3 regions of the Sphingobacterium sp. MAE genome follow, and region 3 is predicted to be linked to each of the others. Evidence: riboswitches for the same ligand, from Rfam matches in the RefSeq annotation. Region 3 holds a riboswitch; each other region holds the start of a gene.

Region 1 (8,101 bases), 2.3 Mb from region 3:
CGATCGCAACATAATCTGGATAACCTTTCTAAAATGGATGTCGTAGATTTATGTGAATTTAAAGGGATCGGACAAGCAAAAGCTATTACAATAATAGCGGCCCTAGAATTGGGGCGTAGACGTAAAGAAGCTGATCAGATAAAAAAACCATTGCTGAATAGCAGTAAACGGGTGTATGATTATTTTAAATATCAATTACAAGATCTTCCTCACGAAGAGTTTTGGGTACTGTATCTCAATACAGCCTGCAAAGTATTGGATAAACAGCTGATTGGTAGAGGAGGGAATGATTTTACACCAGTTGATATCCGTATTATCTTACGTTATGCACTTAATTGCACTGCTAATTCCATGATATTAATTCATAATCATCCCTCGGGAACTTGTCAAGCTAGTCAAGCGGATAAAATATTAACAAAAAAAATTATAGATGCATCCACGCTAATGGACATTCGAGTCAATGATCATGTGATCTTCACAGACAATGGGTACTTCAGTTTTCGCGATGAAGGATTAATGGATTAAAGTTAGGTTATCGAGCAAACAATAAGTCTATCATTTAATCTTGAATCAGAAAATAAGGGGAGTTATAGTCTCCCCTTATTTCCATTAATCGTTAAATTTTCTTTTTTGCCTTCTATATAGAATATAGATAATTGCCAGTAAGGCAACTACTGCAAGAATTATATAACTTGAATTAGAATGTTGTTGTGTATTGACTGCATTGGTATCTGCAAAAACCAAGTTGCCTACCATTATCAGTAGAATTGTTAACCACTTAGCCATAATTTATTATTTATTTAGTAACTCCACAATATAGTGATATTTAATATATCAAGCAAATTTTCTGCCAGTTATTTGTAATTGTGGATTGTGCTATATTATTTTATAAAATAAAGTGTTGAAAGCATATATTGACCATGTTTTTTTTAAAGCACTTAAGATGCTGTATAATTTTGTGTATTCTGTTAAAGGATATTTGTTATTTATGCGCTTGATGCGTTGGAATCGAATCGTGTTTTATAATAAATCTTATTGTAGGGTGTTTTTTTACTTAATTCTTGAGGAATTTTTGATCAAAAGATCGATACTTGGTTTTATTTGGAGCTAATTGATATGAGTTTGATCTCTAAAAATTAAATATCAGGACTGAGTATGTATTTGGTATGTAAGTAAATGTCGCTAAACAGATTTGGGTTGAATATTTTTTGATAAAAAAGAACGCTTTATCCTGATATGATGAATAAAGCGTTCTCTTGTTGGATCTACAAACAGCATAATGCTTGAAATCCGATTGATCGTTGTGTTAATTAACCGATCTCAGCGATGAAATTACCTATTTGATTGATTTCATCTTTATGTGCTGTGATTTGCTTAAGATTGATCGTCCCGATGATATATTTAAAGTCAGGAGCATAGTATCTTTCGATGATTTCAGTAAAACCTAGTTTTTCGATCAGGTTGTCTTCCTCATATCTTAAATACACTTTAATTTCATGATCATTGCTATAAGATAGTGCATCGATGTTTAAATGTTTCTTATACTCATATCTATAATCATAACGCAAAGCTGTGATATCAGATAAGACAGCAGATCCAGTAGGGTGACCGCCTGCGCCTTTTCCGTAGAAAAATTGCTCGTCGGCAAAAGCTGCTTTCACAAGTACACCATTATTTTCATTCTCTACATTAAACAAAATATTATCTGCACTGATAAATTTAGGAATGACATAAAGGACTACCTTACTGTTATTGATTTCACGTGCAGTAGGGATAAGTTTAATTTTAAAGTTTTTTTCTTTGGCAAAACGTATATCTTGTGCACCTAATTTATCAATACCAATATTGAACACATCATCTGGATTGACATAGATACCATAGGCATGTGAAGCGACAATGGTCAATTTAAATTTTGGATCAAATCCACCAACATCTAAAGTGGGGTCGGTTTCTGCAAACCCGAGATCTTGTGCTTCCTTCAATGCATCAGCGTAAGGTTGATTCTCGTTGAATACTTTTGACAGAATAAAGTTCGATGAACCATTGAAGATACCTGTTACAGCATGTAATAATTCATTGTCATAGTATTCTTCCAGATTACGAATAATGGGTATACTTCCACATACAGCTCCTTCATAAAGTAAGCTAGTGCCATATTCTTGTTGGATAGCCGCTAATTCCTCCAAATGCGTAGCAATCATTTTTTTGTTTGCTGAAACAACATTTTTTCCAGATTTAAGCGCACGAACTGTTAAAGCATATGCTGCTTCTGCATCATCGATTAATTCTACGACTGTATTGATATCTGGATCGCCTAATACAGCTTCTGCATCCGTTGTAAACAACTCTGGGGCAAGTGATCTTTTCTTGTCAGCATTCTTGATGACAAATTTTTTAATTTCTAAATTTAAGTTTTTAGTCTTGATAATGTCGTACAATCCTTGTCCTACAACTCCGAATCCAAACATTCCAATCGTTAATTTCTTACTCATAGTTGTTTTTTACGCTTTTATATAATGGTGCTATCTGAAATTATTTTATTTTATCGAAAGCTTGTTGTAAATCATCTTTAATATCATCGACATGCTCAATTCCTACCGATAACCGTAATAACCCAACAAATACTCCTGCTGCTTTTTGTGCCTCTGCACTGAGTTGCTGGTGTGTTGTAGCGGCTGGGTGGATGATCAATGATTTTGTATCACCTACATTTGCTAGATGGCTAATTAACTCTAGGCTATCTATAAAAGCATCGGCTTTAGTGACATCGCCTTTTATCTGAAAAGAAAGAACCGCTCCATATCCATTTTTTAGGTATTTCTGTGCATTTGAATAACTTGGTGAGCTTTTCAAGCCCGGATAGTTCACTTGCTCAACTTGCGGATGCGCTTCTAACCATCTAGCGATTTCTAGGGTGTTGTCTACATGACGCTGAACACGTAGCGAAAGCGTTTCTAGACCTTGTATAAGCTGGAATGAGTTGAAAGGTGATATAGCCGGTCCGAAATCACGAAGGCCTTCCACACGTGCACGGATTGCAAATTGGATGTTGCCAAATGGACCATCTGGGCCAAATACATCTGCGAAGACCAATCCATGATATCCTTCAGAAGGTTCAGAAAATTGTTTAAATTTACCATTGCCCCAGTTATATGTACCACCATCAACGATGACACCGCCAATACTTGTTCCATGTCCGCCGATCCATTTTGTCGCAGATTCGACAACAACAGAAGCACCATGCTCTAGCGGTTTGAATAGATAGCCCCCAGCTCCAAAAGTGTTATCTACGATTAAAGGTAAATCGTGTTTTTTAGCAACTGCAGCTATTTTATCAAAATCAGGAATATCATAACTTGGATTTCCAATTGTTTCTAAGTATAATGCTTTCGTATTTTCATTGATCAATGACTCAAACTCCTCAGCTGTTGTCTCTTTCGTGAAGCGGACCTCAATTCCAATTCTTTTAAATGCAACTTTGAATTGATTGTATGTACCACCATAAATATGGCTACTCGACACAAAATTATCACCAGCCTCTAAAATATTATTTAATGCGATGAACTGCGCAGCTTGACCAGAGGCAACCGCCACTGCAGCAACACCACCTTCTAATGCAGCAATGCGTTTTTCAAAAACATCTGTTGTCGGATTCATCAGACGGGTATAGATGTTTCCAAACTGTTTTAATGCAAATAAGTTAGCGCCATGTTCCGCATTTTCAAATACGTATGAGCTGGTTTGATATATAGGTACTGCACGTGCGCCAGTAGTTGGGTCTGCAACTTGTCCTGCATGAACTTGTAGAGTTTCGAATTTTAAATTTTTATTTGTAGACATGGTTTTTTATAATTAATTAGTTGAATATTTTCGTGAATATTATAGAGTGAGGATCTGCACATGTAGATGCACTTGCTATCCATTAAGTAAAAAATGGATAGATCTAACAATAAAACATAAACATGTGCTCAAACATTCGCATTGAACTTGATGCAAGAGTTGTAAATGTTACGTTGGTAATTGAACTTACCCTGTTGTTTTTTTGTAATGTAAATATCATTGTCGTTTCATTTATATCCTCCATAACAATATTGATATGGACAGGAATTGGCACCTTTTCAAACGTATTTTGAAGGTTGCCAGTGGGTCATTGAGCCAGTCTCTCGCCACTTCTTTATAAATCAAGACCTGATTGAAAGGTTTTGATTAGGTGTATTTCGATTCGATCTACGTTGCAAATATATGTCTTGGAATTTAGAAACCAAAATATTTTGAATTATTTATTTAATACATGAGTAAAAAATGTAGTTTCTTTTTCTTGAGAAAAAGGTGTAATTATTAAATATGAAGAGTGTTAAGTAATTTAGGTTAATTATGGAATCAAAAGAAAACAAAGGATAAGGGAGATGTGCGTCTTCGCATTCTTAAAAGGTGAAAAAAACGCTTTGCACAAATCGGTTACAATTCGACATCTATTCGTAAAGTAGCCGCCAATCCGCTATAATTCCCATTATTATCTATCTGTCCTATAAGGACAAGAGTGATATCGGATATGCTGTTCATCAAGAAGAGCATTTACACATTGATCCTAGTAGAAATAAAGGTTGAATCAAAAGAACAAGTTGATGATTCTCTTAGTTTAGAGAAATGGTTGATTGTATGTGATCGCACAATGGCCGATGATGATGGCTGCGAACAAAAAAATGCTAGAAGTATTGGCTTCTAGCATTTTTTAACTTAAGTGAACGACCCTAAACTAATAACAGGAGCTTTATTTTATAATGCGCTTTATTTTATTAGATTTTTTAATCAACTTATGTAATTGTGTATAGTTTTCCTCTTGAATAGCATCTTTCAGAGCTTGCAACTGTTTAATATTTTCTTCCAATACTTCTAATACGTTTACTCTATTTTGTTTAAAAATAGGTGTCCACATATCGGGAGAGCTTTTAGCCAAACGTACTGTGGATTCAAATCCAGAACCCGCTAATTCAAATATCCTGCCCTGTGATTTTTCTTTTTCTAATACCGTTAAGGCTAGCGCAAAAGAAGTCAGGTGGGAGATATGTGAAACATAAGCGGTATGGGTATCATGTTCTTCCGCAGTCATAAATGACGTGCGCATTTCCAGTTGTTCAGTAATGGAATCTGCGAGTTCAAAAGCGTCTTCATCAGATTTAAAAGCCTCCACGTAGACCATCATTTTATCTTTGAACAAGTTTGGTAAAGCTGCTTCTGGGCCAGAATATTCAGTCCCTGCCATAGGGTGAGCCGCCACATACCGACCACGATTTGGATGTTCTGAGATCAATTGTAAAATATTAAGCTTAGTAGATCCCATGTCAATAATGACTTGGTCTGTTACTAGATCTAATAATTTTGGTGCCAACGAGATAATCGCATCCACAGGAGCCGTGAGAATAATGACCTTGCATTTTTCTAGTGCCTCTTCCAACGTTGCTTTCTGATCGATAAAGCCAATTTGCAATGCTTTTGTTAAGTTAGCATCACTTTTGTCGACACCAAATACCTGATCACAAAAATGCTTTTCTTTTAGTTTCATGGCGACTGAGCCACCAATTAAACCGACGCCAATAATGGCTATATTTATCATGTTATTTTAATCTTAATTCGTTTCTTTAACTTCTTTAATTCGCTCAATAGCCTCTTGCAACACTTCAACTGAAGCACATAAACTAATTCTGATATAGGAGTTTCCAGCAGTTCCAAATATACCTCCTGGAGTAATGAAGACACGTGATTGATTTAATACCTCATCACTAAGAGCGTAGCCCGATTCGTAACTGTCAGGAACTTTTGCCCACACAAATAAACCAACTTGATTTTTTTTGTAGATACAGCCTAGCATGTTCATGATTTCAAAAACTAATGCTCTTCTTTCATTGTAGATTCCATTTAATTCTTGATACCACGATTGATCTAATTGTAATGCTTTGGCCGCAGCAAGCTGTGCTGGCAAGAACATGCCAGAATCCATGTTGCTTTTAAATCGCAGCACTTCATTGATACGTTCTTCTGCACCCACTAACATACCGATTCGCCATCCAGCCATGTTCGATGACTTACTTAATGAATTAAGTTCTAAGGCAACATCTTTTGCTCCTTCAATAGACATAATACTCTTAGGGCTGTCTGTCAAGATAAAACTATAAGGGTTATCGTGGCAGATTAAAATATGGTTTGCCTTTGCAAAAGCAATCAATTCAAGATAAAATCCTTCATTCGCACTAGAGCCCGTAGGCATATGTGGATAGTTGATCCACATCAGTTTTACTTTCGATAAATCGTTTTCAGAAAGCTTTTTAAGATCAGGTAACCAATCTGTTTCCTCAGATAAATCATAGGTAATAGCTGTGGCTCCACTTAGTCGCACTGCAGCGGCATAAGCAGGATATCCCGGGTTTGGTATTAAAACCTCATCACCTTCTTGCAAGTAAGTCATGCAAATATGAACAATACCTTCTTTAGAACCTATTAAAGGTAAAATTTCTGTATTTGGATTGAATGTTGCCTGATAATAGCGTTGATACCAATCTGCAATAGCTTGTCTCAATATAGGCGAGCCTTTATAGTTTTGATAGCCATGTACATTGGCTTTAGCCGCTTCTGTCGTCAAGGTCTGAATTACTTCAGGATGAGGTGGTAAGTCTGGGCTTCCGATACCTAAATTAATCACACGAGCACCTGCTTTATTGAGCTCATCAATTTCTCTTAATTTTTTTGAGAAATAATATTCTTCGGTTTGTTGCAACCTTTTGGCAACTTCTATTTGCATTATGTTCTGGTATTTTACTATTTACAAGGACTAAATTAGGTTTTTTCTATTAAAATAATAGTATAACCCATTGTACATTTTAAATAATGTTGCTTTTTAAATTATTGATATTTCCGTTGCATATATTTTTGTTGATGTAGTGCATGGTGTTATTGCATTCATCTTGATCAAGATTGCGGTTTTGAATTCATCAAAACATGGAGCATGATTATCAATAGATATGGTGTACGTTGATATCAAGTATAAAAGGCTTTTTTATCCGTAATCTATTGTAATACGTCTCGATATATATGTAGAGCGACCCCAATATATCTTATACATGCAAGCAGGTTGCGAACAGGGTAGTATCATGGTGAAAATACTATAAACATGGACTGAACACGGACTCAACATGGACTTAACATGGACTTAACACGGATTTAAGAAGAATATAATAAGCATATCATACCTATTTATGATGAAGCAAACTCGAATAATCTGCGAATACAAGCTCTACTTATTGAAAAGCTAATGCCAATAAAAATTGGGTTTATTGTTGTTAAATCGTGTTTTTTGTAAATTTATTAAAAGATTAGTAATCCCCTCAATAGATTGATTGGCATAAACTAGAGTTATGCTTGAACGGTTAATAATCAATCAACGAGTCCGAGTCAATTATGATCAATAAGATGTTTTCTGAGTTATATTCATAAATCATAATGCAAAACCGCTAGGTATATTGTGGTTTAAATTTGGTGTTTATTGGATGAAATTTATAATATCATCGAAGTGCAAGATTTCATTCCTTGAAAGTATTCCTTATATATTGCGCGTAATTTTAGTATTTTTGCTACCTTAATATTATAAATGAAAACTTACTTTAGGTTATTATCTTTTGCCAAACCCATTGAGAAATACGCAATTCCGTATATTATCTGCACCCTAATTACGGTTGTATTCAGCACATTGAATTTGGCGTTATTAGCTCCTTTGTTGCAAACTCTTTTCAATACAGATCAAGTTTCTTCTCATGTAGTATTAGCAAAGCCCGATGGATATTTTGATATTCTCGGTTACTTCAATTATTATGCAAGTCTGGCTAACCAACAGTTCGGTGCTTATGGTGCATTGAAGTATGTCTGTATCGTGATCGTAATTTCCGTATTTATAAGCAATTTGTTTCGTTATTTAGCCCAACGAATTATGGAAAATTTGCGTATTCACACTTTATTGAATTTACGGAAGACGGTATTTGATAATGTCATGGATCTACATTTAGGCTATTTTAATGGACAGCGTAAAGGCGATATTATTTCCAAAGTATCT
Region 2 (8,101 bases), 1.1 Mb from region 3:
ACAAAAAGTAGGTGGTAAATTTGAACATCATTTTGACGCAAAAAACGATGTTGTAGTAGGTGATGAACTTCATTTATCAAATGTATTTTTCAATTTGGTGGACAATGCCATTAAATACAGTAAAGATAATCCACACATAACTGTTAAAACTAAAAATACAAAAGACAGCATTCACATAACAATTATTGATAATGGGATCGGAATGGCAAAGGATCATCTCTTAAAAATATTTGATCAATTTTACCGCATTCCAACAGGAAATGTCCACAATGTGAAAGGCTTTGGGTTAGGACTTTCATATGTGTACGATATCATCAAAAGAATGAATGGCAAAATTCAAGTAAAAAGTGACAAAGACAAGGGAACACAATTTGACATCGTATTACCTATAAAAAATTAAATTTAAATCGATATTAATTTCGTATATTATCATCAATATTCGAACAAAACCATAAGAATATGCAGAAGATATTATTAGCAGAAGACGATCCAAACTTAGGAGACTTATTAAAAGATTATTTAGAGCTTAAGGGAAAATTTGATGTTACCTTATGCACTGATGGTGAAGAGGCCGTCAATCAATTTCGCAAAAGCACATATGATCTATGTATCTTAGACGTCATGATGCCCAAAAAAGATGGCTTTACAGTCGGTAAAGAAATCAGGAAAATAAATACGACAACCCCGATCATATTTGCTACCGCAAAAGGCATGATGGAAGATAAGACAGAAGCTTTTGAACTTGGCGGCGATGATTACATCACAAAACCATTTCGAGTAGAAGAATTACTCCTTCGCATAAATGCGTTGCTCAAACGTGTTATAAGAGAAAAAGATGATCAGGTTGTGAGCGATAAATTTGAAATTGGAGAATACTTCTTTGATTATACCAGTCAGCAAATAGCCCACAAAGGTGTGCAGCAGAAGCTATCGACAAAAGAAGCCGAATTATTAAGGTTACTTTGTTTAAAAAAGAATGATGTACTGACAAGAGAAGAAGCACTTTTAAAAATCTGGCATGATGACAATTATTTCACAGGGAGAAGTATGGACGTTTTCTTAAGTAAACTGAGAAAATATCTACGAGATGATCCAAAAGTTGAGATTGTTAACGTACATGGAAAAGGCTATAAATTATTGGTCAGCTAATATACATTTACTCCGAATAATAAAGAGATGTTAAAACATCTCTTTTTGTTTATCTTGCTACAATGAAAATATCAATAACAATTTTTTTTATCCTTTCTATCTTTTGCTACTCTCCATCTCTTTATGCGCAAAGAGATACTTTACAAAAAAATAATGAAGATTTTGACACCAGTAGGAGTCAAATAAATTATAAACAATTAATAGTACCCGCTGCTTTAATGACTTATGGCATAATCTCCTTAAACAGCCCATACCTCAAAAATAAAGATCAACAGATAAATAATTCCATAAACAATGATCCATCAAAAACATTCAAATTTGATAATGTCAGTGTTTTTATTCCTTCAGCAGCTGTTTACGGTCTCAATTTCCTAGGTGTCCCAAGTAAACATAACTTCAAAGAACGTCTAGCCATTAGTGCGATCGCTCATGCCATCACCTTATCTACGGTATACACGATCAAACAGACCACTCCTACTTGGAGACCAGATCGTGCTGATCATGAATCATTCCCATCCGGACATACTGCTGTCGCATTTACGGGAGCCGAGATGTTATGGCAAGAGTATAAAGATCAATCCATTTGGTACGGTATCGCAGGATACACAATAGCTGCGGGTACAGGGTACCTCAGAATGTACAATCAGAAACATTGGTTTTCGGATGTCGCTATGGGAGCAGGTATTGGTATCATGGGAACAAAAATAGCATACTGGCTATTACCCCTATTTGATAAACATTTGCAATCAAGAAAGACAAGTTACTTAACCATGGCAACTCCATTTTACAATGGGAAACAACTTGGTGTATCTGCTAATTTTCAATTTTAAGCCTTGATTTATTGTCATTTTGATATAAAAGTTACAAAATATTTGTTTTTATAAAACTAATTCCGATATTTACAGCGCTTATAGAGAAAGGCAGAGGGAATAGACCCAATGAAGCCTTAGCAACCTGTCGATTGACAAGGTGCTACATTCTACCCCATCAAAAAGTGGGAATGATAAGCTAGACACAAATATATCTTGTGCCCTCCTCTCTAAAAGCAATCAAAAAATTTAGTAAATAGATTCAAGAATTTTTGATCGTTTTTTATTTCAAATAAAAAAAATCCATCTAATTTCTTGCTTCGTTAAGGTTGAACAAATAAAATAATTTTATATTTATGTTACTAACGAACAACTTAGGTTACCCACGTGTAGGTGCCTTCCGCGAGTTGAAAAAGGCCAATGAAGCATATTGGGCTAAAAAAATCAGCGCGCAAGAATTATTGCAGGCTGGACTGAAAATCCGTGAAGGCAACTGGCAAACTCAAAAAGATGCTGGCATCGATTTGATCCCTTCAAATGATTTTTCATTTTATGACCAAGTATTAGACTTGACTCTAACTGTAGGTGCTATTCCAGCACAATACCAATCACTCTTAAACAACGAAGATAAAGGATACAATTTGGACCTTTACTTTGCAATGGCGCGTGGTTTTCAACAAGATGGCGTTGATGTAACGGCAATGGAAATGACAAAATGGTTTGATACTAACTACCATTACATTGTTCCAGAATTCGTAAAAAATCAAGAATTCAAATTGACTTCAGAGAAATTCTTAAACGAATACAATGAAGCAAAATCTTTAGGTATCGAAACTAAGCCTGTATTAATCGGCCCAATCTCATACTTATTATTAGGTAAAGAAAAAGAATCTGGTTTCAATCGTATCGATCTAATCGATAAGTTGGTTCCCGTATATGAAGAAATCTTAGGCAAATTGGCTGCTGCTGGTGCAAAATATGTACAAATTGACGAGCCATTTTTAGCTTTAGATATCGATGATGCAACACGTGCTTTATACACTAGTGTATTTACTAAATTAGCTGCTGCTGCTCAAGACATCAAAATTATTGTAACGACTTATTTCGAGGCATTACGTGACAACGAAGAAACCGCTCTAAACTTACCAGTTTATGCTGTTCATGTTGATCTAGTAAGAGGTGAAAATCAACTCGACACTATATTAGCTAAAGTTCCTGCTTCATTAACACTTTCATTAGGTGTTGTTGAAGGACGTAACATTTGGAAAAATGATTACGAAAAATCTTTAGCACAAATCAAAAAAGCGGTTGATGCTCTAGGCAAAGACCGTGTATTAGTAGGACCTTCAAGTTCCTTATTACATGTACCTTTTGATTTAGACAATGAGGATAACGAAGAATCATTGCCTAAAGAAGTTAAAAATTGGTTAGCATTTGCTAAGCAAAAATTAGCAGAGGTAAAAGATCTAGCGATCTTAGCTGAAGGTGAAGTAGATGCAAAAACTGCGGAGCGTTTCGAAGCTAATAAAGCTGCTGCAGAAGACCGTCGTACATCTTCTTTAATTCACAAACCGGAAGTCAAAGAGCGTACTGCAAACATCACTGACGACGACGCAAAACGCACATCTTCATTCGCTGCTCGTAAAGAAGCACAGCAAGCTAAATTTAACCTTCCAGCATTCCCAACTACGACAATTGGTTCATTTCCACAAACAAAAGATGTCCGTAAATGGAGAGCTGATTTGAAAAAAGGTGCAATTACTCAAGAACAATATGACAAAGAAATCGCAGCGGAGACAGAAAGAACAATCCGTCTTCAAGAGCAATTAGATATCGATGTATTAGTTCATGGTGAATTCGAACGTAATGACATGGTTGAGTATTTCGGAGAGCAATTAGCGGGTTATGCCTTCACTAAGAATGGTTGGGTACAATCATATGGCTCACGTTGTGTAAAGCCTCCTGTTATTTATGGTGATGTTTACCGTCCTGCTGATATGACTGTTCGTTGGTCTTCATACGCCCAAACTTTGACTAACCGTCCGGTAAAAGGGATGTTAACAGGTCCAGTAACGATCTTACAATGGTCATTCGTACGTAACGATCAACCACGTTCTACCACAACTTATCAGATTGCATTAGCAATTTTGGATGAAGTACAAGCATTAGAAAAAGCAGGTATCAAAATTATTCAAATCGATGAACCAGCAATTCGTGAAGGTCTTCCGTTGCGTAAAGCCGATCATCAACAATATTTAGATTGGGCTGTGCGTTCATTCCGTGTTTCATCTTCTAATGTAGATGACGATACACAGATTCACACACATATGTGCTACTCTGAATTCAATGATATCATCGAAGATATCGCTGCAATGGACGCTGATGTAATTACCATCGAGACTTCTCGCTCACAAATGGAATTATTGGATGCATTTGCGGCTGACTTTAAATATCCAAACGATATTGGACCAGGTGTATATGACATCCACTCTCCTCGTGTACCGAGTACAGAAGAAATGGTTGAGTTATTGCGCAAAGCTAAAGCTGTAGTTCCTGCAGAACAACTTTGGGTGAATCCTGATTGTGGTTTAAAAACACGTGCTTGGCCAGAAACTAAAGCTGCTTTAGAAGCGATGGTTGAAGCTGCCAAAATCTTAAGAGCTGAATAAGTTTAGCGTTTTAGAATTATAAATATAAAAGATCCTGAAGTAAAATTACTTCGGGATCTTTTTTTTACAAAAAAATAATACGCTCTATCTATTTCTTTAACACAGAAAGATTAATTTTACTGTAATCAAAAAAAGTGTATATCATGAAAATTTTAAGCTGGTTTTTCTGTTTGCTGTTTTTTTCATCTATCTATATCTATGCACAAGAAGGTTATCCGATCCCTCCTTTCAAATCTAACACCCTTTTTTATATTCAACATAGCGAAGGCCATAACACTTATGTATATGAAGCCAATATGATTGATAAACAGCATCTCAATGCCAACATTCCTATCAATAACTATCGAATTTTGTATGATAAAGGAGGAGAAATTAAACCTTTAACGAGTATTCAACAAAAATTCGCATACGGAATCATTTCAAAAAATTTAGAGAACAATATAGTTGAGTTTGAGATTGTGTCTTATAAAAATCAACCGCTATATCTTAAGGTCGATAAAGCAGGTAAACCCTATGTAGAAACCACATTAAATGGACACAAATTTAATCTACATCGTATTTTTATCAAACAAAAGGAAGGAACGTCTGGTCTAGGGACACGAGTCGATTATCTCTTGTTTTACGGAATAGACCACAAAGGCAATAAAGTCCGAGAGAAATTAGTGCCGTAATTGATTTTTAGAAAGCAATCTCGTCACCTTATCATACTCAATGCTTTATTGCATCAGACTTTCTATTTTAATGAGTTTGTACCTCTTCAATGAAAAGAAGATAATACGTTTTATATGACGATGATGCATGATGATATTTAAAGCGTATACCCTTCTTTAATTCAATGGAAGGATATACGTCTAGTACTTTTTTTATTATAGTCACAATTTGTTGAATTTGTCCATACATTAGAACGTGCAACCTATCATTTCGTTATTTTTTGTTTACGTCCTATTTTCCGTTTTCCTTTAATTCGATCTTCAATATCTTTGATCGTGGCCAACATCTCAGTATCTACATTTTCCAATCTAACCAATTTTAATACTTTTAAGGCTTTTTTAAATTTTTTAAGTTTTTCCAATATGAGTACTCTTTTTAATAGAAATAATGAAGTTGAAACTCCAGGAATTGTTAGAGCAAACTCAATTGTTTTTTCAGCCTCTTCATATGCATTGGTATCAATCAAAGTCTGTATATAAGGTTGATAAATTTCCAAAGCATATAAATTATGTACTAAAGCTTCTTGAAAATATTTCTTTGCTTGTTCAAAATCAAACAATTGTTCAGCATGAAGCCTCCCCATCAGGCATAGCGCCATCGTATTTGATTCGTCATAAGATAGGGCATATGACAAAGATTCTATCGTATTTTCCAGGTAATATGGATAATTATCCAATGCCTGTAACACATATTTATTCATAAAATATATTGCATCAATTCTCAAAAGATCCTGACATAAACGATGTTTATATCAGAAACAGTAATTAATAAAAGATCATCTTATATACTTCGACTTCCGAAATATATAAGACATCATGAATTACTCGAACATTGTCGAGACCAAAATAAAGTCAAAAGGAGGAGTAACTACGAGAAAAAAGTATTCTGAAGAATATCCCCAAGATCCTTCTTTTGGATTGAAGTCGGGTTATTTAATATAGCAAACATATTCTTCTATTTTTAATTGTGAATACCTAATTAATATGCAAATATTTAAAACAAAATTGAAATTTCAAAATAAATTTTTCAAGAAACTATTTAGGTACGCGTTTTACGATCAACAATAAATTATTTTCCAGTAACAAATAGCCATATTCGTAAATAAAATAATAAGTCTGTCCTTTTACATTGGTGAAATTATGAGTATGATATTTTAAATCAAAGCCCTGCAACAACATCTTTTCCTTGCTTATTTTGAGCATCCCCTCCTCTCCCAGGACTTCTTGTAGAATACGTCTATTCTTACGTAATGTATGATTGATCTTTCTAATCAAGTTAGTGTGATCACTATTTTGCCTATAATTATAGCTATTGCGACAGGCATCATCACAAAATCTTTTATCAGACCTACCTATTAGTGTCTTTTTACATTCTAGACAACTTTTTAAATTAATTTCTTCTTCCATAAATCTCAAAATAAACGACAACAAACGTTTACAAACGACTATAGTCGACTACAAACGTTTAATCACCGACTAAAACTCGCTTTACGTTTCATCTTTGCTTCTGTTCCTCAAGAATAATTCGAAGGAAAGCAAGTATTTAAGTTAAACATTTTTACAAACATTTAAAAGTAAAGTTATGAGTACATTAAGAAACAAAGTCCAACTGATCGGTCATATAGGTGCTGATCCAATTATTAGGACAAGTACGAACGGAACAAAAGTTTCATCGATTCGATTAGCCACAAAAGATCTATTTAAAAACAAAAATGGAGATTGGGTAGACGAAACCCAATGGCATACATTAGTAGTATGGGGTAACATCAATAACATGATTGAAAAGCAGTGTCAGAAAGGAACTCAAATCCTAGCTGAAGGCAAAATTGTCTATCGCGAATATGAAGATAATAATGGTGATAAAAGACAGGTCACTGAAATTAAAGTGGGCAATATTGTGGTGATGAATAAATCCAGATCAGCTCAAGCTAGCAACACAATCATGGTAGAAGAAATCCTCGAAGAAGATTTACCATTTTAAAGAAATAAATAGTAGAAACAAACTTTTTAGTCTTAATAATTGTTCTTTATTAAAATTCAATATATTATGAAAAGAATATTTCCATTCACGTTGATCGTGTTAACTTGCCTTTCTTTATCCAGCTGTTCGGTCATTGAAGGCATTTTTAAAGCAGGAGTTTGGTCAGGTATAATCATCGTTGTTGTTGTTGTAGCTTTAGTAATATGGCTACTTGCTAAACTTTTTGGTGGCGGCAGTAAAAACTAACATAGATTACAAAATATGTCTAAAGGTATCTGTAGGCATATTTTGTAATATGATTATTAAACGACTAAACTTTTTCAAACTTTCCATACAATTTCCAGTAATACTTAATATCAGGTAAGGAAAACAAACTACTTTTCCAAGAATTAAGGATCAGCGATATCTGTTCCCCGTTTTGTTCATACTTTCCGATAAAAACTTCCTCTTTAGACAAGAACAGACCTAAATTATGGTGAAGAAGATGAAGAGATTCTATTTCAATACCTTCAAAAATTAATATACTCTGTTCTTTAACCTCCAATTCCAATGGAGCGGCAATCAATTCTGAAAATTCAATGGCTAAAAACTTATGCTTACTTTGAATAGGAAGTTGAAGTTGCTCTGCACCCTCTATCTGATTTAACAAGTCATTATTATTCATCATAACTTCTCGTGTCAGTAAAGGAATACTTGCTAATTTTTTTATGCCATTTGTTACAATCGCGGGTTCAAAATAATCGCTAAAATTTAAAATTTGATTGACGGAAAGATTCTCCTGAA
Region 3 (8,101 bases):
TTTACTTTCACAAATCCTTTGTATCTTTGCGTCCCCTCTTACATGAAGTACGGGGGATATGTTGAATACATAAATAACAAGAAAACATGGCAACTAAAATCAGATTGCAAAGACATGGTAAAAAAGGACGTCCTTTTTACCACTTAGTAGTAGCAGATGCACGTGCTCCACGTGATGGTAAATTCATCGACCGTATTGGTTCTTACAACCCGAACACAAATCCAGCGACTATCGTTTTGGATTTTGAAAAAGCTTTGGATTGGATGAATAAAGGTGCTCAACCTACTGACACAGCTCGTACTATCCTTTCGGATAAAGGTGTTTTATACAAAAAACACTTATTAGGCGGTGTTAAAAAAGGTGCATTTGATGAGGCTGCTGCTGATGCTAAATTTGTTGCTTGGACTGAAGCTAATGATGCAAGAATCGCTGGTAAGAAAGACGGTTTAGCTAATACAAAAGCTGAAACTAAGAAAATTGCATTAGCTGCTGAAGCTAAGAAAAAAGAAGAAAAAGCTGCTGCTATTGCTGCTAAAAATGCTCCAGTTGCAGAGGAAACTCCTGCAGAAGAAACTGAAGCTCCTGCTGCAGAAGAAACTGAAGGATAATTTTTCTTTCATACAGTATCAAGAAAGCCGGTTCGACATGATCCGGCTTTTTTTTTAAAAAGAAAATAACTCCTATTTCCAAAGTAGTACTGCAATTTTGTATTTATATTTTTAAATTTGCCCTTTCAAATTAGAACATGACCATAGAAGAAAGTTTTTACATCGGTTATATTAGTAAAACACGAGGATTAAAAGGAGAGCTGCAGCTTTTTTTCGAATTTGAAGATTATCAAGATCTAGATTTTGATGTCTTATTTGTTGAAGTCAATAAAAAATTAGTTCCTTATTTTGTTGCTAATATTAAATACCAAACCAATAGTACCGCTTATTTGAATTTGGAAGATGTAGATCATATCGATAAAGCACAGCCCTTAGTCCGTAAGAAGGTATATCTGCCTAATGATAAAATGCCTGAACGTGATCCTGATGATTTCAGATATACGGATTTAATTGGGTATCTAGTGATTGATGAGGTACATGGAGAACTTGGAGAAATTACACATGTGCAAGAAATGCCACAACAATTTATAGCCACCGTTGATTTCAATGGCAAGGAGCTTATGTTCCCATTAAATGATGATTTAATGCTCGGTATTGATTCAGAAGATCAAGTATTGGAGGTTGATTTGCCCGAAGGCTTAGTTGAGTTGTATAAAGAAATTTAACATCTTCACTATCGAACATGAAGAAATATAAGCCACTACACATCTTTGTGTAGTGGCTTATTTATTTTATCTGATCTTGTTTTTATAGCGCTATAAGCGTATAATTTTTTGAGCAAGTTTCTAATATTATTTTGATTATAAATTTCTATTACCGATATTAGCCGATGCTTATAGAGAAAGGCAGAGGGACTAGACCCAATGAAGCCTTAGCAACCTGTTATTTTATAAGGTGCTACATTCTACCCCAACTCAGAGATGGGAAAGATAAGTTGAAACAAGTTTACTTGTGCATTTCGATGTAAGCCAACCAAAATCATATTTAAAAAAAATTAATGAAAATCGTTGATCATATCAGTAATGCCAAAGGAAAAACTTTGTTTTCTTTTGAATTGTTGCCTCCAGCCAAGGGGCAAGGTATCCAGAGTATTTTTAAAACAATGGATGCACTAATGGAATTCAAGCCTCCCTTTATCGATGTGACTTATCATAGAGAAGACTATATGTATAAGAAACACGAAAGCGGTTTATTAGAGCGTGTGGCTTATCGTAAACGTCCAGGAACAGTTGCTATCTGTGCCGCTATTATGAATAAGTATAAAGTGGATGCTGTTCCTCATCTTATATGTGGAGGATTTACGAAAGAAGAAACGGAGAATGCATTAATTGATCTAAATTTCTTAGGTATTGATAATGTGCTGGTACTAAGGGGAGATGCACGAAAAGGTGATTCTGATTTTATTCCAACAGATGGTGGACATGCATTTGCAACGGATTTATTGCAACAGGTGGTTGATATGAATCAGGGACAATATCTCCATGAAGATATTGCTATATCTGAAAAAACAAACTTTTGTATTGGTGTAGCGGGTTATCCAGAGAAACATTTTGAAGCGCCAAACTTCAATACAGATTTCAAATGGTTAAAAAAGAAAGTAGAAATGGGAGCAGAATTTATCGTGACCCAAATGTTTTTTAATGTAGAAAAATACAAGGAGTTTGTTACAAAATGTAGAGAAAATGGTATTCATGTTCCTATAATACCCGGATTGAAACCGTTGACAACTAAAAAGCAATTGATTACCCTACCTAAGATTTTCCATTTGGATATTCCCGAAGAATTGAGTGAAGCGGTCTCCGCATGTAAAAGTAATGCTGATGTAAGACAAGTGGGAGAAGAATGGCTAGTACAGCAGTGTAAAGAATTAATCGATTTCGGGGCTCCCGTTTTACATTTTTACACCATGAGTAATCCCGGACCGACAAAAAGTATTGTAGAAAAGTTATTCTAAATCAACCTATTTAACGATCAGCCTGCCACGTAAATGTAGCGGGCTTTTTTTATAGGCTGTATTTTTTTGTTAAAAAAAGTTAATCTAGTTCAATTGAAATCTTCTTTCATTATATTTAATTGATTATATATCATCAATTAAACCTGGATCATTCATGAGCTATCAGAAAGTGAACAATATGTTAGGCTGGCTATGTGCCATCATAGCAATAGTAGTTTTTATTATTACGGCTGAGCGGACAACAAGCTGGTGGGACACCGGTGAGTTTATTGCTTCAGCTTATAAACTCCAGATTGTTCATCAGCCAGGAGCACCATTGTTTCTGATGGTACAGAATATCTTTTCAAATTTTGCATTAGGCAATGTGGCTCAGATTGCCTTTTGGATGAATATCGGATCTGCTGTATGCAGTGGTTTGACAGTATTATTTTTATTTTGGACCATTACAGCGTTAGGAAAAAAGATCAGTCATTCTGATGATAAACCAATTCATAAAAATCAAGTTATTAAAATTATGGGAGCAGGTCTTGTCGGTGCCTTAGCCTATAGTTTCTCCGATACATTTTGGTATTCAGCAGTAGAATCAGAGGTCTACGCGATGTCCTCATTGTGTACTGCAGTAGTATTTTGGGCGATATTAAAGTGGGAAGCTCGCGCAAATAAACCACAAGCAGATCGATGGCTTATCGTTATCGCTTATATCATCGGACTATCAATTGGGGTTCATTTATTGAACTTATTGGTGATTCCAGCTATAGCTCTTATCATCTATTTCAAGAAAACAGACCGGACAACTTTATGGGGAATCAGTAAAGCAATGATAATTGGACTCGGAGTACTGGCATTAATTCTTTGGGGCGTGATTCAGTATCTCATTAAGTATGCCGCCAAATTTGATTTATTTTTTGTCAACACCCTCGGGCTGGCATTTGGGTCAGGGATATTGGTTTTTGTAGCGTTGATTCTATCAACATTAATTTATGGTATCTATTACTCCATAAGAAAGGGGAAAGTTGTGTTAAATACGGCATTACTAGCAACCTGCTTTATTCTTTTGGGATACAGTTCCTTTACCATGGTTCTGATTCGAGCGAATGCCAATCCTTCCCTAAACAATAATGACCCTAAAAATGTTTTTTCTTTCTTAGGTTATTTAAGTCGAGAACAGTACGAATCAGAACCATTGATAAAAGGTCCATATTTTGATGCAAATCCAACTGGAGTCAATGAACGTGTTGATTATAGAAAAGACAGTCATTAATATGCCGCAATAAAAAGGTCGTCCAGTTATCAATTTGATCGAGAAACCATATTTCCAAGGATTTATAGTCAGAAACCCTATCATCAATATTTTTATAAAGGCTATTTAGGAATTGAAGAAGGCCGAAAAGCCAATTTTGCTGATAATTTAAAATTCTTTTTTAATTATCAGATTGGACATATGTATGCGCGATATTTTCTATGGAATTTTGTTGGTCGGCAAAATGACCAACAAGGAAATGGTTCATTAACAGAAGGAAATTGGTTATCAGGTATTAGAGCTATTGACAATCTACATCTTGGAGGCCAATCCAAATTGTCTGATGAAATGATTCATAATCCAACTAGAAATACTTACTTTTTTCTTCCTTTATTGATAGGACTCGCTGGTGCATTTTGGCATTTTAAGAGGAATAAGAAGGATGCGATTGTCGTGGGACTATTATTTGTTTTTACAGGTTTGGCTATTGTTATATATTTAAATCAATCTCCATTACAACCACGTGAACGGGATTATGCTTATGCAGGATCATTTTATGCCTTTGCCATTTGGATTGGTTTAGGGGTATTTGCTATTTCAGAACTATTAAAAAAATATGCAAACGAAAGAAATACAGCCCTGTTCGCAACATCACTGTGTCTATTTGCTGCGCCATTAATACTTATTAATCAAAATTGGGATGATCATAATCGATCTGAAAAATCCTTAGCAAGGGATGTTGCAAAAAATTATTTAGAAACTTGTGCTCCCAATGCAATTTTATTTACTTATGGTGATCATGATACTTTTCCATTATGGTATTTGCAAGAAGTAGAGGGTGTACGTCGAGATGTCAGGATAGTGGTCATTAGTTATTTGACTTCTGATTGGTACTTTCGGCAGGTGAAAAATGCAACTTATCAAGCTGCCGGATTACCGATAACCATTCCAAATGAAAAGGTGGCAAAAGGTATTCGAGAATCTTTGCCTTATCATGACCTGAATTTAGTAGGATCTACAGATATTAAATTATTGTTAGATTTCTTACTATCCGACAGTAATGATCATAAACTACAAATGAGAGATGGACAATATGAAAACTTCTTGCCCACAAAACAACTTAGACTTGCTGTCAATAAATCTGAGGTAATCAAAAATCGAGTAGTGCCGCAGGAATGGGAAAATGAAATATCAAATCAATTGGAGTGGACTTTTGGAAATGATTATGTAACACGGGCAGACCTAGGGCTGATGTCAGTTCTTGCCAATAACAATTGGCAAAGACCAATTTATTTTTCAAGCATGGTGCCTAGTGAAAACCTCATGGGATTGGACAAATACATGGTCGATGAGGGATTTGCCAAACGTCTGATGCCTATTGATGCAAAACTTTCAGAAGGGGAATCCCTAATAAATATAGATAAATTATACAAAAATATTGTTGAAAAATATGCTTGGGGCAATATACACCAAGCAACTTGTATTGATACAGATTCCTTCAGATTTGCAGGTATGTATGCAGAAGAAATCTTTGGAAAAGCAGCAAGAACTTTGTTTGCACAGGGTAAAACAGAACAAGCAAGACAAGTTGCTGTAAAAGCATTTAATGAACTACCACAGCGTCTATACAGTATGGCTGATGTGACAAGTTATGTAGATGTTATTGATACTCTTTATAAAACTGGAGAAAGTAAATTTGCTAATCAACTTGTTGATCGTAATCTCAAATTTTTAACAGAACATATGGATTATTATCAACAATTGGCTACAGATAAACCCGAAACAGGACTAGAAGTTCAAAATATAAAAATTGCTCTTGACTCTGTTGATCGGTATGAACGGATACTCGCAAATACGAAAGAAAAAGGTCGGTATGCTTATGTTGCTGATCTGAGCAGAAAATATAAAATGATCTATCTAAGAGATTGATTCATACAATGAATGAGACCAGTAATTATATCAAAGTACTGGTCTCTTTTCGTTTTAAAATATAAGGTAAACATTTCTTTACAAGGTCTGTCGACTCTTTCTAAAATCTTACCCCTAGACCAAAACCTAGAAGAAAGGGATTTATGCTCACCTTTGCAGGAATATTTAATCCAGTTGCAAGGTTACTTGCATCCACATTGACATCTGTTTTCAGAAAGATGTGTTTCACATCAAGATTTACAAAGAAATTTTTCGAAATGTTAATGTCAACACCCAACTGAGTTGCTAACCCAAAGGCATTATCATATTTTACGTTTTTAACTATATTTCCAGCATCTTCATTGTAAAATATAGTATAGTTAGCCCCAACACCGACATATGGTTTAATAGATGGACTAGGATAGAAATGATATTGAACAGTTAAAGTTGGTGGCAACAACCAAACACTCCCCAAGTCAATATTATTATTCGTGCTACCACCAATAGCCGATAAATCCGAATTTGTAGTGGATACTTTGTGTTTCGTGGTTCCTAGAATCAATTCTGCCGCGATGTTTTTGTTAAAAAAGTAAGTGAAATCCAGTTCAGGAATAAACTGACTTGAAATAGAAACATTTCCGCCGATCGTGGATACATCAGCATTTTCGATAGGGACAACTCCTACACCTCTAAGACGTATCTGCCATCTATCAAAGTCTTTAGTTTCTTGTGCCTGACTTATTCCTAATCCGAATAATAAACATACAGCAGTTGCAAATAATAACTTTTTCATATTTGAATGTGTTAATTGTGATTATTCAAATATAAAGAGGTCGCAGCTTTAAATATGTGACAAAAATCAAGAGTAGTTATGAAGGTAATTACTTTCTAGATCGAGTAAACTATCGATATTTATCATCAGTGATTCTATTTTTTTTGAAGAGGATGACGTAAAAAAAGGGAAGCTATTGCCTCCCTTTTTATTGTTATTATTGACCTTTTTTCACTTCTTTGGCCCAAGAATCTTTTAGCCCAACTGTACGGTTGAAGACCAAATGATCTGGTGACGAAGAGGTATCTAAAGTGAAATATCCCAATCGGATGAATTGATATCCTTTTCCCGGTATCGCATTTAACAAATCAGGTTCTATATATGCTTTGCTAATTTTTAAACTATCGGGATTAATCGATTCTTTAAAATTTTCAGATGCAGCAGGGTTTTCATCGTTAAATAAACGATCATATAATCTAATTTCAGTTTCCTTAGCATGTGGAACAGAAACCCAGTGAATGGTACCTTTTACCTTCATCCCGGAAGTATCTTCTCCAGATTTTGAATTAGGGACATAGGTACAATGAACCTCAATTACTTGACCATTTGCGTCTTTGACGAAGTCATGGCAGGTTACGATATAGGCATTTTTTAAACGTACAGATAGACCAGGCCCTAAACGGAAAAATTTCTTTGGAGCATCTTCCATAAAGTCATCACGTTCGATCCATAATTCATTTGAAAAAGGGATCATACGTGAACCTTCGCCACCTTCAACCTCAGGGTTATTTTCTCCATGTAACTCTTCTATATGGTCGGTCGGGAGATTAGTAATCACTAATTTAATAGGATCCAAGACAGCCATTCTTCTCCATGCTGTTTTATTCAAATCCTCACGAATACAGAATTCTAACAAACTTACATCAATCATGTTTTCGCGTTTAGCGACACCGATTTTATCACAGAATGCACGAATACTCGCCGGTGTATAACCTCTTCTACGCAGACCAGAAATTGTCGGCATACGCGGATCGTCCCAACTTTCGACAAATTTATCATTGACCAATTGCAATAGCTTACGCTTACTCATCACAGTATAAGTCATGTTAAGGCGAGCAAATTCATATTGTTTAGAAGGGTAAATCTCTAGTTTTTCAATACACCAATCATATAGCGCACGGTGTGGAATAAATTCCAGTGTACAAATGGAATGTGTGATTTTTTCAATGGAATCTGATTGTCCGTGAGCAAAATCATACATAGGATAGATGCACCATTTGTTACCAGTGCGGTGGTGATGTGCATGCTTGATGCGGTATAATAAAGGATCACGTAAGTGCATATTTGGATTTGCAAGATCTATTTTAGCACGCAATACTTTTTCACCATCTTGGTATTTACCATCTTTCATTTCTTGAAAAAGAACCAAGTTCTCTTCAATACTACGACTACGATTCGGGGTAGGAACTCCAGGCTCAGTTGGTGTACCTTTTGCTGCCGCAATTTCTTCGGCAGTACTATCATCTACATACGCAAGATCTTTTTTGATTAAGTCTACAGCATATTGATATAAAGTATCAAAATAATCCGAAGTATATAATTCCTGTGCCCAGCTAAAG

What was found. Region 3 has a riboswitch for S-adenosylmethionine ahead of AC06G9_RS19625 (methylenetetrahydrofolate reductase). Riboswitches for the same ligand answer to the same signal wherever they lie in the genome.
Region 1: linked by a shared signal. The riboswitch ahead of AC06G9_RS09695 (O-acetylhomoserine aminocarboxypropyltransferase/cysteine synthase family protein) and the one ahead of AC06G9_RS19625 (methylenetetrahydrofolate reductase) in region 3 are both predicted to bind S-adenosylmethionine.
Region 2: linked by a shared signal. The riboswitch ahead of metE (5-methyltetrahydropteroyltriglutamate--homocysteine S-methyltransferase) and the one ahead of AC06G9_RS19625 (methylenetetrahydrofolate reductase) in region 3 are both predicted to bind S-adenosylmethionine.

What each region holds. Positions count from the first base shown of each region.
Region 1 covers NZ_CM160044.1:2,291,708-2,299,808, forward strand. Annotated here, with positions in the region: gene radC (RadC family protein) at 1-525, shown strand, start outside; gene AC06G9_RS09690 (homoserine dehydrogenase) at 1,311-2,492, opposite strand; gene AC06G9_RS09695 (O-acetylhomoserine aminocarboxypropyltransferase/cysteine synthase family protein) at 2,533-3,840, opposite strand; SAM riboswitch class I at 4,069-4,183, opposite strand; gene AC06G9_RS09700 (prephenate dehydrogenase) at 4,772-5,614, opposite strand; gene AC06G9_RS09705 (pyridoxal phosphate-dependent aminotransferase) at 5,627-6,796, opposite strand; gene AC06G9_RS09710 (ABC transporter ATP-binding protein) at 7,643-8,101, shown strand, end outside.
Region 2 covers NZ_CM160044.1:354,353-362,453, reverse strand. Annotated here, with positions in the region: gene AC06G9_RS01520 (sensor histidine kinase) at 1-400, shown strand, start outside; gene AC06G9_RS01515 (response regulator transcription factor) at 460-1,149, shown strand; gene AC06G9_RS01510 (phosphatase PAP2 family protein) at 1,212-1,979, shown strand; SAM riboswitch class I at 2,055-2,159, shown strand; gene metE (5-methyltetrahydropteroyltriglutamate--homocysteine S-methyltransferase) at 2,315-4,627, shown strand; gene AC06G9_RS01500 (DUF4833 domain-containing protein) at 4,771-5,298, shown strand; gene AC06G9_RS01495 (hypothetical protein) at 5,544-6,038, opposite strand; gene AC06G9_RS01490 (hypothetical protein) at 6,373-6,744, opposite strand; gene AC06G9_RS01485 (single-stranded DNA-binding protein) at 6,920-7,318, shown strand; gene AC06G9_RS01480 (hypothetical protein) at 7,385-7,564, shown strand; gene AC06G9_RS01475 (helix-turn-helix domain-containing protein) at 7,629-8,101, opposite strand, start outside.
Region 3 covers NZ_CM160044.1:4,578,598-4,586,698, reverse strand. Annotated here, with positions in the region: gene AC06G9_RS19635 (30S ribosomal protein S16) at 87-608, shown strand; gene rimM (ribosome maturation factor RimM) at 746-1,273, shown strand; SAM riboswitch class I at 1,439-1,544, shown strand; gene AC06G9_RS19625 (methylenetetrahydrofolate reductase) at 1,606-2,562, shown strand; gene AC06G9_RS19620 (glycosyltransferase family 117 protein) at 2,717-3,823, shown strand; gene AC06G9_RS19615 (hypothetical protein) at 4,004-5,731, shown strand; gene AC06G9_RS19610 (OmpW/AlkL family protein) at 5,832-6,503, opposite strand; gene AC06G9_RS19605 (glutamine--tRNA ligase/YqeY domain fusion protein) at 6,700-8,101, opposite strand, start outside.